4 regions of the Pseudomonas azadiae genome follow, and region 2 is predicted to be linked to each of the others. Evidence: predicted binding sites of a transcription regulator. Region 2 holds the regulator's gene; each other region holds the start of a gene.
The links. Region 2 encodes sigma-54, which starts transcription at its own class of promoters, with help from an activator protein. Its sites were predicted from a motif close to ANTGGCATNNANNTTGCTNT; they were not measured.

Region 1 (4,209 bases), 3.1 Mb from region 2:
CAGCCTTTTTTGCAGTTGGTCCAGTTGCGGACGAATCTGCTTCACCAGGTCCGGCCGTGGATCGTCCGGCGCCTTGCCCTGGAACTGCCAGTCGGATAGATGGGTGTACTGCACCAGTTTGTTCGCTTCGATCTGCGCCGAGAAAAACTGCTCGGCGGCGGCGGGGTCCAGTTTGTAGCTCGGTGCCTGGGCAACGACACTGGCGATCACCTCCTGCTCGCGCTTCTTGTCCTCTACGGGCTTGTGGCTGTCCCATTTGCTCAGGGCAACTTGGTCGGCGATCTCCAGGCGCTCGGCGATGCTGTTGAGCAGAGGCTCAAGGGTGGGCGGCGCAGCGCTCGCACTGGCGCTGCAAAATAACAAGGCGAACACAAGTCGATGTTTCAAAGCGGATCTCCTGTGGGAGCTGGCTTGCCTGCGATGCGGGCAACTCGGTACATCAGGTATACCCAGCTGATGCCATCGCAGGCAAGCCAGCTCCCACATTTTTGATTGGGTTTGCAGATTGGGCAGTGTGTCAGTCAGAGGCTACCTTAACTTGCGCGCCTGCCTACAGGTGCGCCAGAATCCGCCGGCTTGTACGGCTGGCTTGTCGTCTCTAAGGTTGCTCGGTCGCTGCTCATCAGCGATCAGGTTTAGTAGCCTGAGGATCAAGTTAAGCGCGTACCGCGCCGCTTTTTATGGCGGCTGTGTGCAGGGCATCTTCGGGTGCGCCGGTTTTTGCTTAACTTCCCCGGTCTACTAACCTGCGCACAGCTGCCACCCAATCGTTTAGTAGCGAGTCGATGGCGGCCTCATTCGAGGAAGTTAAGACATGTTCAAACCAACCCCAAATCCACCCCCCTCCATCTTCACCATCGCCGCCGATATCGATGACGAAGCGCTGATGATCAACAGTTTCGAAACCTTCTCCTCGGTCAGCACCTTGTTGCTGGACCTGTCCGAGGACCTGGACGGCAAGCACCGCGATGTCGCGCTGGCCATTCACCAACTGAGCGCCTTGGGCACGCAGATGGTCAGCCGTATGCTCGACCGCCAAGCGGCCATCTGACAATCCGCAGGCAAAAAAAGACCTCCCGAAGGAGGTCTTTTTGCATCACGCCACGTTAAGCAGCGCTACCGGATCAGCAGCTGTAGTACAGCTCGTATTCCAGTGGGTGTACGAAGGTGCGAACCTTGATTTCTTCTGCGCTCTTGAGCTCGATGTAAGCGTCGATGAAGTCGTCGCTGAACACGCCGCCTTTGGTCAGGAACGCACGGCCCTTGTCCAGCTCTTCCAGGGCTTCTTTCAGGCTGCCGCACACTTGTGGGATCTCTTTGGCCTCTTCAGGCGGCAGGTCGTACAAGTTTTTGTCGGCGGCGTCGCCAGGGTGGATCTTGTTCTGGATACCGTCCAGGCCAGCCATGACCAGGGCCGCGAAGGCCAGGTACGGGTTGGCAGCCGGGTCCGGGAAGCGCGCTTCGATACGGCGCGCGCGCGGGCTGGACACGTAAGGAATACGGATCGAGGCGGAACGGTTGCGTGCCGAGTAGGCCAGCATTACCGGCGCTTCGAAACCCGGGACCAGACGCTTGTAGGAGTTGGTCGACGGGTTGGTGAAGCCGTTCAGGGCCTTACCGTGCTTGATGATGCCGCCGATGAAGTACAGGGCGGTGTCGGACAGGCCGGCATAACCTTCGCCAGCGAAGGTGTTCTTGCCTTCTTTGGCGATGGACAGGTGAACGTGCATCCCCGAACCGTTATCGCCGTACAAAGGCTTAGGCATGAAGGTCGCGGTACGGCCGTAGGCAACGGCAGTGTTGTGTACGCAGTACTTCAGGGTCTGGACTTCGTCAGCCTTGGCGACCAGGGTGTTGAACTTCACACCGATTTCGTTCTGGCCGGCAGTCGCCACTTCGTGGTGATGCACTTCGATGACCAGGCCCATGTCTTCCATGGCGTTGCACATGGAGGTACGGATTTCGTGGTCGTGGTCGAATGGCGGAACCGGGAAGTAGCCGCCCTTGATGCCTGGACGGTGGCCATGGTTGCCGCCTTCCACGTCCTGGTCGGACATCCACGAACCTTGTTCAGAGTAGATCTTGAACATGGAGCCGGAGATATCGGACTTGAATTTCACTTGGTCGAAGATGAAGAACTCAGGCTCAGGGCCTACGAATACGGTGTCGCCGATACCGGTCGACTTCAGGTATTCCTCGGCACGCTTGGCGATCGCACGTGGGTCGCGGTCGTAGCCTTGCATGGTCGACGGTTCGATAACGTCGCAGACCAGGATCAGGGTCGGCTCTTCGGTGAACGGGTCCAGCACGGCAGTGCTGTCGTCCGGCATCAGGATCATGTCGGAAGCTTCGATGCCTTTCCAGCCGGCAATGGAGGAACCGTCGAACATTTTGCCTTCTTCGAAGAACGCATCATCCAGCGCATCGCGAGCCGGCATGGTCACGTGGTGCTGAGTGCCTTTGGTGTCCGTGAAGCGCAGATCAATCCATTTGACGTCATGATCTTTGATGAGTTGAACCGACTTCGACATAGTGTCCTCCGGGTGGCTTCGGGCTGGGTAGTGGAGTTAGCCCTTAGAATGTGGGTGATGCCGGCGCGGATAGTCCGCCATGGCAACCTGCCTCACAAGAGAGCAAATTGCATGCCAGTGCGCCAACATGGGTTTTGTGCTCCAAAAGCGACCCTATAAAGGTGCATTGCGACAAAAGCCAAAAAATAGCGCACCGCAATGTGGCGAGGTTACCTGCAAATGCACTGCTTTAGTGCGCAGCAACTGCTATGCATATTAACTGGTTAAACCTTGAGCGATTTCCGCTATAATCCGCGCCCCCCTTTTTCGGCAGGTCCGGCACGCGCTGTTTCCATGAAATTAATCGTTAAAGTCTTCCCCGAAATCACCATCAAGAGCCGACCGGTACGGATGCGTTTCATCCGTCAGTTGGCCAAGAACATCCGTGCCGTGCTCCGCGATCTGGACCCGGCTGTGGTGGTGAATGGCGTGTGGGACAACCTCGAGCTGGAAACCCGCCTGACCGACGCCAAAGCCTTGAAGGACATGACCGAGCGCCTGAGCTGCATGCCGGGCATCGCGCATTTCCTGCAGGTGGACGAGTACGCGCTGGGCGACTTCGACGACATCACCGAAAAATGCAAATTGCACTTCGGCGACAGCCTGGAAGGCAAGATTTTTTCGGTGCGCTGCAAGCGCGCCGGCAAGCACCCGTTCAGCTCCATGGATGTGGAGAAATACGTTGGCAGCAAGCTGCGTCGCGAGTGCGGCGCCGCCGGAATTTCCTTGAAAGCACCGCAAATTGAAGTGCGCATGGAAATTCGCGACCAACGGTTGTTTGTGATCCACAGCCAGCACAACAGCATCGGCGGCTACCCGCTGGGCGCCTTGGAACAGACGCTGGTCTTGATGTCCGGCGGTTTCGATTCCACGGTCGCGGCCTACCAGATCATGCGGCGCGGCCTGATGAGCCACTTCTGCTTCTTTAACCTGGGCGGGCGTGCACACGAATTGGGCGTGATGGAAGTAGCGCACTTTATCTGGAAGAAGTACGGCAGCTCCCAACGCGTGCTATTTGTAAGCGTACCGTTCGAAGAAGTGCTGGGCGAAATTCTCGGCAAAGTCGATAACAGTCATATGGGCGTGGTATTGAAGCGTATGATGTTGCGCGCCGCTTCCCGGATCGCCGACCAACTGCAGATCGACGCGCTGGTGACCGGTGAAGCGATCTCCCAGGTGTCCAGCCAGACGCTGCCGAACCTGTCGCTGATCGATTGCGTGACCGAGAAGCTGGTGCTGCGCCCGCTTATCGCCAGCCACAAGCAGGACATCATCGACCTGGCAGAAGAAATCGGCACCGCCGACTTTGCCAAGCATATGCCTGAGTACTGCGGGGTCATCTCGGTGAACCCCAAGACCCACGCCAAGCGCAACCGCGTGGAGTATGAAGAACAACAGTTTGACATGGCGATTCTGGAGCGTGCGCTCGAGAACGCCAAGCTGGTCCCGATCGATCGTGTCATCGACGAGCTGGGCCAGGATGTACAGATCGAAGAAGTCAGCGAAGCCCTGGCCGGCCAGATCATCATCGACATCCGCCACCCGGATGCCGCTGAAGATGAGCCGCTGGCAATTCCTGGCATCGACGTACAAACGCTGCCGTTCTATGCATTGAACGCGCGTTTCAAGGAACTGGATG
Region 2 (4,209 bases):
GCGGCTGCGCCAGCTCCGTGTGGATCAGCGCGCGCTCGGCCAGTTCCGGCAGCAGGCCGGCGGGCAGGTTGTCGATACAGTAGAAACCGTTGTCCTCAAGAACATTGAGAGCGGTGCTTTTACCCGAGCCAGAACGGCCGCTGACGATGATCAAACGCATGATTACTGCCCGCTCTGTTCATCCAGGACAACCTGGTACAGCGCCTCGTTGCTGCTGGCACTGCGCAGTTTGTCGCGTACTTCCTTGCGGTCGAGCATGCTGGCGATCTGCCGAAGCAGTTCCAGGTGTGCATCGGTGGCAGCTTGCGGGACCAACAGTACGAACAGCAGGTCGACCGGCGCACCGTCGATGGCATCGAAATCAATGGGAGCGTCCAGGTGCAGCAGCGCGCTGACCGGTGTCTCGCAGCCTTTGAGGCGGCAGTGGGGAATGGCGATGCCGTTGCCAAAACCGGTAGAACCGAGTTTTTCACGAGCAATCAGGGCCTCGAAGACATCTTGCATTTCCAGCTCAGGCACTTGGCTGCTGATCAGGTTGGCAATTTGTTCGAGGGCGCGCTTTTTACTGCCGCCCGGCACGTTCACAAGGGAACGGCCGGGGGTCAGGATGGTTTCAAGTCGGATCATGGGGGGAGAGTTAACGACCTGTACCTTGCATCAGGTGCAGATTCTTTTCCTTATGCTTTTTGAGTTGGCGGTCAAGCTTGTCGGTGAGCAAGTCGATCGATGCATACATGTCTTCATGCTCGGCATTAGCAACCACTTCGCCACCGGGAATCTGGAGGGTCGCCTCGATTTTCTGCTGAAGCTTATCGACCTTCATGATGACCTGCACGTTGGTGATCTTGTCGAAATGTCCTTCAAGCTTCTTCAGCTTCTGCTCGACGTATTCGCGCATTGGAGGGGTGACTTCCACATGGTGTCCACTGATGTTGACTTGCATACAGCTTCTCCTTCGTTGCCAGTGCATAAAGCGGCAGGTAAGGAATACCTGCCACTGGAACGCTGTGGCCCGCCCGTCACATCAAACGCTTACGCTCGCTGGAAGGCGCGATCCCGAGGGATTCGCGGTACTTGGCGACGGTTCGACGGGCGACCTGAATGCCTTGTGCCTCCAGTAAACCAGCGATCTTACTGTCACTCAATGGCTTTTTCTGATTTTCCGCAGCAACCAGTTTTTTGATGATCGCGCGGATCGCCGTGGACGAGCATTCGCCGCCTTCGGAGGTGCTCACATGGCTTGAGAAAAAGTATTTCAGCTCATATATGCCCCGCGGGGTATGCATGAATTTTTGCGTCGTCACCCGGGAAATCGTCGATTCGTGCATGCCTACCGCCTCGGCGATGTCATGCAGCACCAGCGGTTTCATCGCTTCGTCGCCATATTCCAGAAAGCCGCGCTGATGCTCGACGATCTGGGTGGCGACTTTCATCAGGGTTTCGTTGCGGCTTTGCAGGCTCTTGATGAACCAGCGCGCTTCCTGCAACTGGTTACGCATGAAGGTATTGTCGGCGCTGGTATCGGCGCGGCGCACAAAACCGGCATATTGCGGGTTGACGCGCAGGCGCGGCACCGACTCCTGGTTCAACTCCACCAGCCAGCGCTCGTTGTCCTTGCGCACGATCACGTCCGGTACGACGTATTCAGCTTCGCTTGACTCGATCTGCGAACCGGGGCGCGGGTTGAGGCTCTGTACCAGCTCGATGACCTGGCGCAGGTCGTCTTCCTTGAGCTTCATGCGGCGCATCAACTGGCTGTAGTCGCGGCTGCCCAGCAGGTCGATATAATCGGTGACCAGGCGCTGGGCTTCGGCGAGCCAAGCGGTCTTGGCCGGCAACTGGCGCAGTTGCAGCAGCAGGCATTCGCTGAGATTGCGCGCGCCGATACCGGCGGGCTCGAATTGCTGGATGCGGTGCAGGACGGCTTCGATTTCGTCCAGCTCGATATCGAGCTCCGGGTCGAATGCCTCGAGGATTTCCTCAAGCGTCTCGTCCAGGTAGCCCTGATTGTTGATGCAGTCGATCAGGGTCACGGCGATCAAGCGATCGGTGTCCGACATCGGAGCAAGGTTCAGTTGCCACAGCAAGTGGCTCTGCAAGCTCTCGCCAACCGAAGTGCGGGTGGTGAAGTCCCACTCGTCATCGTCATTGCTGGGCAGGCTGCTGGCGCTGGTCTGGTAGACGTCTTCCCAGGCGGTGTCGACGGGAAGTTCGTTGGGAATGCGTTCGTTCCAGTCGCCTTCCTCAAGGTTGTCCACCGTTGGGGCGGTTTCCTGGTAGGAGGGTTCCTGCACGTCGGAATTGGGTTTTTGCTCGATGTTGTCGGCCAGTGGGTCTGCATTATCGAAGTCGTCGCCTTCTTCCTGGCGTTCGAGCATCGGATTGGATTCCAGGGCCTCCTGGATTTCCTGTTGCAGGTCCAGGGTCGACAATTGGAGCAGGCGGATGGCCTGTTGCAGCTGCGGTGTCATCGTCAGCTGCTGGCCCATTCTCAGGACTAGCGATGGTTTCATGGCAGGGGCTTAACACCTTATTCGCCGGCGCAATGCGCCATCCACGACAGGGCGCGTGAGCGCCAAACATAAGCAAATTATATGCCTGATATCGGGGGCTTTGCCTAGAGCGCGGTAACAATAAAAATCCGGAGGTTTTCATTGACTCCCGCACACGTTGGCAAACGGTCTTCCACCGCCTTTTTCAAACAGGCAGGCTTACAGGCGGAACTCATGACCCAGGTACACTTCCTTGACCAGCTCGTTGGCCAGGATGGTGGCGGAATCGCCTTCGGCGATCAGCTGGCCATCGTTGACGATGTACGCGGTTTCGCAGATATCGAGCGTCTCACGGACGTTGTGGTCGGTGATCAGCACGCCAATGCCCTTGGCCTTGAGGTGATGGATGATCTGCTTGATGTCGCCGACAGAAATTGGGTCGACGCCGGCAAACGGTTCGTCCAGCAGGATGAACTTGGGTGCGGTGGCCAGGGCGCGGGCGATTTCCACACGGCGACGCTCACCGCCGGAGAGGCTCATGCCGAGGTTGTCGCGAATGTGGTTGATGTGGAATTCCTGCAGCAGGCTTTCCAGCTCCTTGCGGCGGCCGTCACGGTCGAGTTCCTTGCGGGTTTCGAGGATGGCCATGATGTTGTCGGCGACCGACAGTTTGCGAAAGATCGACGCTTCCTGCGGCAGATAGCCAATACCGGCGCGGGCGCGGCCATGCATCGGCTGGTGGCTCACGTCCAGGTCATCGATCAATACACGGCCCTGGTCCGCCTGGACCAGGCCGACGATCATATAGAAGCAGGTGGTCTTGCCGGCGCCGTTGGGGCCGAGCAAGCCGACGATCTGGCCGCTGTCGATCGACAGACTGACGTCGCGCACGACCTGACGGCTTTTATAGGCTTTGGCCAGGTGCTGGGCTTTCAGGGTTGCCATTACTCGGCCTTCTTCTTCGGCTGGATAACCATGTCGATGCGTGGGCGCGGTGCGCTGACCTTGGTGCCGTTGGCGCGGCCCGCCTGCGCGACCTGGGTCTGGGTGTTGTAAACGATCTTCTCGCCTTCGGTCGAGTTGCCGTCGGCGCTGAGGACCTTGGCCTGGTCGATCAGGACGATGCGATTCTGCTGCGCGTGGTACTGGATGGTCTTGCCATAGCCTTTCATCGGGCCGGGATCTTCTGCCTTTTGCTTCTGTTCGAAGTAGGCAAGGTTGCCGACAGAGGTCACGACATCGATGTCGCCTGCCGCGGTACGCGTCAGCGTCACCGTGTTACCGGTGATCTTCATCGAGCCCTGAGTGATGATCACGCCGCCTGTATAGGTGGCGACGCCTTGCTTGTCATCGAGCTGCGCATCGTCAGCCGAAATGTGGATCGGCTGCTGGCTATCGTTCGGCAGAGCCCAGGCGCTCACGCTTCCCAGTACTGCGCCCAGGCCGAGCAAAATAGGGAGAGTTTTAACGAGCCTCATACTGTCCTCTTACGTTCGATAGCAGGTGTATCCTGCTTTCTTTCAAATACGCTTTCATTCCCTTGCCAGTCGATACACCGCCAGCGCCGTCGATTCTAACGTCTTGCTCGGTCTGCGCATATTGCTTCTGTGGGAATACGGTCATGCGACTGCTGGTAATCACGGTGTCGCGGTTTTTATCGTCAGTGCGCGCAACGCGCACCGAATCGATCAGTTCCACCTCGGTACCGTCCGGGTTG
Region 3 (4,209 bases), 1.1 Mb from region 2:
GCAACTCGCCGTGGCGCTCGTGGTAATCCTCCAGGGTGCCGGTGATCAACAGCGGCATGGCCAGTTCATGCAGGCCATCGCCCCGCCCATCCTGGGGCATCAGCGACAGCGAATAACTGACATCGAGCATGCGTGCGAGGTTTTCCGCGCGTTCCAGGTAGCGCGACATCCAGTACAGATCCGAGGCAGTTCTACTCAACATGGCATCAGTCCTCGACCACCCAGGTGTCTTTGGTGCCGCCGCCCTGGGATGAGTTAACCACCAGTGAACCCTCGCGCAACGCCACGCGGGTCAGGCCGCCCGGGACCACACGGGTGTCCTTGCCGGACAGCACAAACGGGCGCAGGTCGATATGGCGCGGCGCAATGCCGTTCTCGACAAAGGTCGGGCAAGTGGATAAACACAGGGTCGGCTGGGCGATATAGGCGTGGGGCTTGGCCTTGATCCGTGCGCGGAACGCTTCGATTTGCGCCGCCGTGGACGCCGGCCCTACGAGCATGCCGTAGCCGCCGGAGCCTTGGGTTTCTTTCACCACCAGGTCCGGCAGGTTGGCCAGGACGTGGGAAAGTTCGTCAGGCTTGCGGCATTGAAAGGTCGGAACGTTCTTCAAGATAGGCTCTTCATCCAGGTAAAAGCGGATCATCTCGGTGACGAACGGATACACCGACTTGTCATCCGCCACCCCGGTGCCGATGGCGTTGGCCAGCACCACATTGCCGCAGCGATAGGCGGCGAGCAGGCCGGGCACGCCGAGCATGGAGTCCGGGTTGAAGGCCAGCGGGTCGAGGAACGCATCGTCGAGGCGCCGGTAGATCACGTCCACGGCCTGCGGGCCGTCGGTGGTGCGCATGAACACGCGGTCATCGCGCACGAACAGGTCAGCGCCTTCCACCAGTTCCACGCCCATTTCCCGGGCGAGAAACGCATGTTCGAAAAACGCGCTGTTGAAGCGACCCGGGGTCAATACGACCACGCTGGGGTTATCCAGCGGGCTGGAGCTTTTCAGGGTGTCGAGCAGCAGGTTGGGGTAGTGGTCGATGGGCGCAATGCGCTGGGCGGCGAACAGTTCGGGGAACAGGCGCATCATCATCTTGCGGTCTTCGAGCATGTAGCTGACGCCGCTGGGTGTACGCAGGTTGTCTTCGAGCACGTAGTACGTGCCGTCGCCATCGCGTACGAGGTCTACTCCGGAAACTTGGGAATACAGATCGCGGTGCAGCTTTAAGCCCTGCATCGCCAGTTGGTATTGGTCGTTGGCCAGCACTTGTTCTGCAGGAATTATCCCCGCCTTGATGATGCGTTGTCCGTGATAGAGGTCGGCGAGAAACATGTTCAGCGCCTTGACCCGTTGGATGCAGCCGCGCTCGACCACTCGCCATTCGCTGGCCGGGATGCTGCGCGGGATGGTGTCGAAGGGAATCAGGCGCTCGGTGCCCTGCTCGTCGCCGTAGAGGGTGAAGGTGATGCCGGCGCGGTGAAACAGCAAATCGGCCTCGCGCCGGCGCTGGGCCAGCAGCTCGGCGGGGGTGTCGGCCAACCAACGGGCGAACGCGCGGTAATGAGGCCTGACCTGCCCTGCCCCGTCGTACATTTCATCGTAATAAGTGCGGATCATGCCGTACTCCTTGTCACCCGGACTCAAGAACCATCGCAAGGCCCGTGCCAGCGGCATAAACACTTAAAAAATCAGTGAGTTGAATAACAACCGGAATCTGCTCGCACCGTCCTGGTGCGCAGAATGCCCGGTGTAATGCCTCGCGCTTCATCACCATGCGGGCTTTGGCTATCAACCGCATAGCCAGAGTTGATTTCACTGCCCGGCGAAGCCCGCGGATAATCACCACACTCTGCTGAACAGGACGCGTCCTACAGCTAAACCCTTTGTGCCATCGGTAACGTCGTGCTTCGTGTACCGACCGACCTCCCGGTCTTCCCTTTCGGCCACCCTGCTCGGGTGGCCTTTTTTTTTGGTGCAGAAAAGGGCGACGCTAGTTCCGTAAACTTTCTGGCGCCACAAACAAAATCGGCCGACCCAAAGGTCAGCCGATACGCTGTGTTTCTCATACTACTGACTGCTACATGGGTAACCCACGCACCTCCTGCTTCACGCCCCACCCTTCGATGATCCCGCCCAGCGGCTCGACCACCGCCTCAAAGTCTTGCTCGAAGTCTCCTATGCCGTCGTAGGTTGCAGACATGATTTTGCTCAGCTCCAGGTACCAGGCACCATCGTCGCGCGCACTGACCTGGGCATTCAGCGATTCCCCACGAAACTCACCCGCAGCCCTGCGCGCCCGTTCCTCATCCGGGAAAATGGCGTAAAACTCAATGGGGTGAAAACGCGAAAAGTCGAAGCCGCCTTCTTTCATGCGGCGCAGAACGTTGGTGCTGATGTCTTCTTGATAGGCTGTGCTCATGAAAAGTGCTCCTAAATGATGGATAGACTTTCCGTGCTCTCCTGGCCCGCGCCTTACTGGCGCGGGTGCTACGGCGATACAAGCACCGCTGGAAAACAAGCATGTAGCTGACAAGACCAGACCTTTAGCGATTCATTCGCTGATCTCACTTGCAGAGTAGCGCGAAGCTATCACCTCCACCAGAGGCGCTTGAAGGGTGTACAGCAAATGTTCAGGCGGCGGGTTCGACCTTGAGGTCTTTGATACCATTTTGATCATGCAGGCTTTTGACCGTGGGATCGGGCACACGATCGGCAAGATCGTTGAGGTCCAGCTTTTCCAACACCGGTGACACACGCACGCGCACCAATTGTGCGGCTTCTTCCAGCGTCGGCTCATGCGCGCAGTCGAATTGCTCGACTACCGGCTCACCACGGTCATTGATGAAAGAAATATTCCACTTCGGCATCGGTGCCTCCTCGATAAAACCCATGTGTGGGCTCACCTCTATCTGGACCTTGAGGGCTCGACAAACGTTCCACTCAAGGCCGAAGGCACCGGATCAAACGCCGGTTATTTTTCAGCGTGATCTTTCAAGGCCTTCAAGGTGTTGAACGGCGCCTCCACCACGAACTTGTTGGCCAGCCATGACGGCACGCTGCCGCCTGGCTCGGTGTGCACCTGATAGGTCACTTCAGTCTGGTCGGCGCCCTTGGGGACCAGCTTCCAGAACCCCTCCACCTGAGCGACACGCACATAGCCTTTTTCTTCAGGCTTGTAGGTCGGTACGCCCTGCAAGGTGCGGGTGACGCTGCCGTCGGCGTTCCTGGTGGTTGTGACATGGATATACGAGTCACGATCGGTCACCGGGAACGGCGCCTTGAACTGCGTGTAGGTCCAGGCCTCGTCGCCTTTCCTGTCGACCAGCTTCTGGGATTTGCACTCGTGAATCCAGGCGCAGGCACCCGCCACGTCTTCCTGCAAGGCAATGATCCTGGCCACAGGCGCCTTGATCAGGGCCACACCGCGATACGCCTTGTACTTGGAACCGGCCACTTCGCTCAGGGACACCTTGATGCCGTCTTCGTCCTTGGCCACTTGCCAATCTTCTGCCTGGGCAGCAGCCGCAAACACCAGCGTAAAACCGCACAGCACAGCCATTTGTTTCAGCGAACCCATGGGTGTATTCCTTATTGTTGAAGGTCGGGTAGTAAGCCCATCAAGCCGCCGTTATCTGCTCCCACCAGCCGATCAACCGGATCGCATCGGCCTGGTCGGTCCCGCAGACATCGATATCCGCCTTGAACTCGCCGCACACCGTCGGTCGCTCGGGCTGCCCGAACAGCAGGCACAGCTGTTCGACCGACAGGTGCAGGCAGCGCACGCCAGCCGGTTTGCCCTGTGGCATTCCCGGCAAAGGCGAGCTGATGGAGGGGGCGATGCAGCAGGCACCACAGCCTTCACGGCAATTCATGATCAACAGGTTCTCGACGACTCAATGGGATGGCCGGGCTAGAGTACGCCCTTAAACAGCCGTTTTAAAATGGTCTAACAGGGGTTTTTCGCCGAAATCAAAAGTGACCGGCCAGTCTCCGACACATGGTCGTCGGCCCCGCGCCGCCATTGTTTGAAACGGTTACTGTTTGAACTCGAATTCCAACGCCGCACCTTCCACATCACGCCGCTCTTCGTTGCGCAACTGCAGCTTCATCTCATTACTGAGCAGACGGCCGTTGATCTGGAACGCGCTGTTGTCAGTGGGCTTCTCGCCAAACATGGGCGGCAGCAGAGGCACGCTCTTGGGCTTAGGCA
Region 4 (4,209 bases), 2.5 Mb from region 2:
CCACCTCTGTCGAGGCCGCCGGAAAAAAATCAACATCCACCAGATAACCAGTGGCTTATGCCCCATCACCGTGCAAGGTGGCGAGGACTTTACGGGCACCGCCATGATCGCGGTGCTCGCCCAGATAAACACCTTGCCAGGTGCCCATCGCCAAGCGGCCGGCCTTGACCGGCAAACTCAGCTGGCAGCCCAGGAGACTGGCCTTGAAGTGCGCCGGCAGATCATCCGGACCTTCGTCGTTGTGTTCAAACCCTGCACGCCCTTGCGGCACCAGCGAGTTGAAAAAACGCTCGAAGTCACGGCGAACCGCCGGGTCGGCATTCTCGTTGACCGTCAACGAGGCCGAGGTGTGCTGCAGCCACAGATGCAACAGACCGACGCGACACGCCTTTAATTCAGGCAAGCCGGCCAGCAACTCATCGGTTACCAGGTGAAAGCCCCGAGGCTTGGCCCGCAGGGTAATCAGGGTCTGTTGCCACATACAGTTCTCCGCCCATCGGCGCGCATTCTAGCGCGCTCTGGGAAAAAACAAAGTGCCGAATACGCCCACATGCCTGTAAGACATTGGCACGCTTGAAAGTGTCGTGTGTATCCCACCACAAATGCAGCATAAAACCGGCACAGATTGTTATGACTGACAAACGCCAGGCAAAAAAATGCCCGGCAAGCCGGGCATTTTTTTTCGCGTACTTACAAGTTGTAGCCGCGCTCGTTGTGTTGCGCCAGGTCGAGGCCAACAGCCTCTTCCTCTTCGGTTACCCGCAGGCCCATGACCATGTCCAGCACCTTGAGGATGACGTAAGTCACGATCGCTGTGTAAAGCACAGTGAAGCCCACGCCTTTGCACTGGATCCAGACTTGTGCGGCGACGTCCGTCACGGTGCCGAAGCCGCCCAATGCAGGCGCTGCGAACACACCGGTGAGGATCGCACCGACGATACCGCCGATACCGTGCACGCCGAATGCGTCCAGGGAGTCATCGTAGCCCAGCTTGCGCTTGAGGCTGGTCGCGCAGAAGAAGCAGATCACACCGGCGACCAGGCCGATCACCAGCGCACCCATCGGGCCCACGGTGCCAGCAGCCGGAGTGACTGCAACCAGGCCGGCCACTACGCCCGAGGCAATGCCCAATGCGCTTGGCTTACCGTGGGTGAGCCACTCGGCGAACATCCAGCCCAGCGCTGCGGCAGCGGTCGCAATCTGAGTGACGAGCATCGCCATGCCGGCAGTGCCGTTGGCCGCGGCGGCGGAACCGGCGTTGAAGCCGAACCAGCCGATCCACAGCATGGCTGCACCGATCAGGGTGTAACCGAGGTTGTGCGGCGCCATCGGGGTGGTCGGGAAGCCTTTACGCTTGCCGAGCACGATGCACGCTACCAGGCCAGCCACACCGGCGTTGATGTGCACCACGGTGCCACCGGCGAAGTCCAGCACACCCCAGTCCCACATCAGGCCGCCGTTACCGCTCCATACCATGTGCGCGATTGGCGCATAGACCAGGGTGAACCAGATAGCCATGAAGATCAGCATCGCGGAAAACTTCATGCGTTCGGCGAACGCACCGACAATGAGTGCCGGAGTGATGATGGCGAAGGTCATCTGGAAGGTGATGAACACCGCTTCCGGGAACAGCGCCGCAGGCCCGGTGATGCTGGCCGGGGTAACGCCCGCCAGGAACGCCTTGCCCATGCCGCCGAAGAAGGAATTGAAGTTGACCACACCCTGTTCCATACCGGTGGTATCGAACGCGATGCTATAGCCGTAGACAACCCACAGGATGCTGATCAGGCCGGTGATGGCAAAACATTGCATCATCACCGACAGAATATTCTTGGAACGAACCATGCCGCCGTAGAAAAGCGCCAGGCCGGGGATGGTCATGAACAGCACCAGAGCGGTGGCGGTCAGCATCCACGCAGTGTCGCCGGAATTGAGGACTGGAGCAGCCACTTCGTCTGCCGCCATGGCCAGGCTTGGCATTACGATGGACAACAGGGCTCCGAGCCCTGCGAATTTACGCAGAGTCATATTGTTTTCTCCTGGGGCGTTGGGGTTTGGCGGCTTAGATTGCGTCGGTATCGGTTTCGCCGGTACGGATGCGAATAGCCTGTTCCAGATTGACCACGAAGATCTTGCCGTCACCGATCTTGCCGGTGTTGGCGGCCTTGGTTATCGCCTCGATAACCCGGTCAAGATCCTTGTCGTCAATGGCGACATCAATCTTCACCTTCGGCAGGAAATCGACCACGTATTCCGCGCCGCGATACAGCTCGGTATGACCCTTCTGCCGACCGAAGCCCTTGACCTCAGTAACGGTAATGCCCTGCACGCCGATCTCGGACAACGACTCGCGTACATCGTCCAACTTGAACGGCTTGATGATGGCAGTGACTAGCTTCATGAAAACTCTCTCCCGAATTGGTGGACTTGCCCCAGGAAAACAAACCCGTCTCAAGTCTAAGCGCAGTGCCTGGCTTTGTAACGCATCGTCGCCTCGGCATTTGCCTTTGCGACGCCAGCGAACCACTGGTGACGAAACCTGTACCCCTGATCCGTCGGCGCACTGCATTCGTCACAGCGACTGCATCAGTGCATGGGTCATGATCGTCTAAGCAGAAACCTTGCCAGCTCCGTAAAAGCCACTGAAATCAGTCCTTTGCCCACTGATGCCCACCCTCGGGGCTTTCCGTGGGCGCCAATGCGCACTGAAACGGTGCGCAAGCGCCCGGCGTACTGCGCGAAAACCGTGCGCTCGCCGCCCTGGAAAAGACTATAGGCGCTGCGTGATACACTGCCCGCCAACAGTTATTCCGGAATATTTCCCATGCTCGCGCCAAAAGATTTCCTCGACGCCCTGAGCGGCCACGCCTCTCGCTTGTTCAGCGGTGAAACCCAACTGCCCCGCAATGAAATCGAAAGCCAGTTCAAGGCGCTGCTGCAAAGCGGCTTCAGCAAACTCGACCTGGTGAGCCGGGAAGAGTTTGATAGCCAGATGGTAGTGCTTGCGCGCACCCGTGCGCGGTTGGAGAGCCTGGAGGCAAAAGTCGCCGAGCTGGAAGCCAAACTCACACCCACCACCCCTGAATAAACGCGCTCAATGTGGGAGCTGGCTTGCCTGCGATAGCGGTGGGTCAGCTGATAAAACCCATCACAGACTCACCGCTATCGCAGGCAAGCCAGCTCCCACACGGGTCCTGCGCACCCTCACGGATACGTTCTGTAAAACCTCCCCCGCCTCGCTTTCCTCTACCTCGTCTACCCTTGAAAAACCGCAGGAAGCGGCCTCCCATTTCAAAGGAACGAGCATGTCCCTCGCCATCGTCCATAGCCGCGCCCAGATCGGCGTCGAAGCCCCCGCCGTCACCGTCGAAGTGCATATGGCCAATGGTTTGCCGTCCCTGACACTCGTGGGCCTGCCGGAAACGGCGGTCAAGGAAAGCAAGGACCGCGTGCGCAGTGCCATCCTCAATTCAGCCCTGCAATATCCGGCCCGCCGCATCACGCTCAACCTCGCGCCCGCCGACCTGCCCAAGGACGGCGGGCGTTTTGATTTGGCGATTGCCCTGGGGATCCTGGCGGCCAGCGTCCAGGTGCCGGCGTTGATGCTTGATGAGGTGGAATGCCTGGGTGAGTTGGCGCTGTCCGGCGAGGTGCGGGCGGTCAAAGGTGTGCTGCCTGCCGCGCTGGCGGCGCGCAAGGCCGGGCGCACCGTGATAGTGCCTCGGGCGAATGCCGAGGAAGCGTGCCTGGCGTCGGGGTTGAAGGTGATTGCCGTGGATCACTTGCTGCAGGTCGTTGCGCACCTGAACGGGCATGTGCCGATTGAGCCCTACAAGTCCGATGGCTTGCTGTACCTGAATAAACCTTACCCCGATCTGAATGAGGTCCAGGGCCAGTTGGCGGCCAAGCGCGCATTACTGATCGCTGCGGCGGGGGCGCACAACCTGTTGTTCAGCGGCCCGCCCGGCACCGGCAAGACCTTGCTCGCCAGCCGCCTGCCCGGCCTGCTGCCACCGTTGAGTGAGCAGGAAGCCCTGGAAGTCGCCGCGATACAGTCAGTGGTCAGTCTCGCGCCGCTGAGCCATTGGCCGCACCGGCCGTTTCGCCAGCCACATCACTCGGCATCCGGACCTGCGCTGGTGGGCGGCGGATCAAAGCCGCAACCAGGGGAAATTACCCTGGCCCATCACGGCGTACTGTTTCTGGATG

Region 1: glnA (type I glutamate--ammonia ligase) is a predicted target of sigma-54. The motif match lies at 2,631-2,650, and genes of this name have one in related genera.
Region 3: KVG91_RS05850 (circularly permuted type 2 ATP-grasp protein) is a predicted target of sigma-54. The motif match lies at 1,649-1,668, and genes of this name have one in related genera.
Region 4: glnK (P-II family nitrogen regulator) is a predicted target of sigma-54. The motif match lies at 2,610-2,629, and genes of this name have one in related genera.

The regions. Positions count from the first base shown of each region.
Region 1 is NZ_JAHSTY010000001.1:3,288,382-3,292,590, forward strand. It holds gene KVG91_RS14975 (chorismate mutase) at 1-387, opposite strand, end outside; gene KVG91_RS14980 (DUF6124 family protein) at 815-1,051, shown strand; gene glnA (type I glutamate--ammonia ligase) at 1,125-2,531, opposite strand; gene thiI (tRNA uracil 4-sulfurtransferase ThiI) at 2,865-4,209, shown strand, end outside.
Region 2 is NZ_JAHSTY010000001.1:233,983-238,191, reverse strand. It holds gene rapZ (RNase adapter RapZ) at 1-160, opposite strand, end outside; gene ptsN (PTS IIA-like nitrogen regulatory protein PtsN) at 163-627, opposite strand; gene hpf (ribosome hibernation-promoting factor, HPF/YfiA family) at 638-943, opposite strand; gene KVG91_RS01080 (RNA polymerase factor sigma-54) at 1,020-2,513, opposite strand; gene lptB (LPS export ABC transporter ATP-binding protein) at 2,712-3,437, opposite strand; gene lptA (lipopolysaccharide transport periplasmic protein LptA) at 3,437-3,970, opposite strand; gene lptC (LPS export ABC transporter periplasmic protein LptC) at 3,957-4,209, opposite strand, start outside.
Region 3 is NZ_JAHSTY010000001.1:1,307,989-1,312,197, forward strand. It holds gene KVG91_RS05845 (alpha-E domain-containing protein) at 1-202, opposite strand, end outside; gene KVG91_RS05850 (circularly permuted type 2 ATP-grasp protein) at 207-1,616, opposite strand; gene KVG91_RS05855 (ribonuclease E inhibitor RraB) at 2,077-2,418, opposite strand; gene KVG91_RS05860 (hypothetical protein) at 2,630-2,890, opposite strand; gene KVG91_RS05865 (START domain-containing protein) at 2,971-3,576, opposite strand; gene KVG91_RS05870 (YkgJ family cysteine cluster protein) at 3,617-3,871, opposite strand; gene KVG91_RS05875 (translation initiation factor 2) at 4,034-4,209, opposite strand, start outside.
Region 4 is NZ_JAHSTY010000001.1:2,693,760-2,697,968, forward strand. It holds gene KVG91_RS12340 (secondary thiamine-phosphate synthase enzyme YjbQ) at 56-481, opposite strand; gene KVG91_RS12345 (ammonium transporter) at 691-2,028, opposite strand; gene glnK (P-II family nitrogen regulator) at 2,063-2,401, opposite strand; gene KVG91_RS12355 (accessory factor UbiK family protein) at 2,825-3,088, shown strand; gene KVG91_RS12360 (YifB family Mg chelatase-like AAA ATPase) at 3,306-4,209, shown strand, end outside.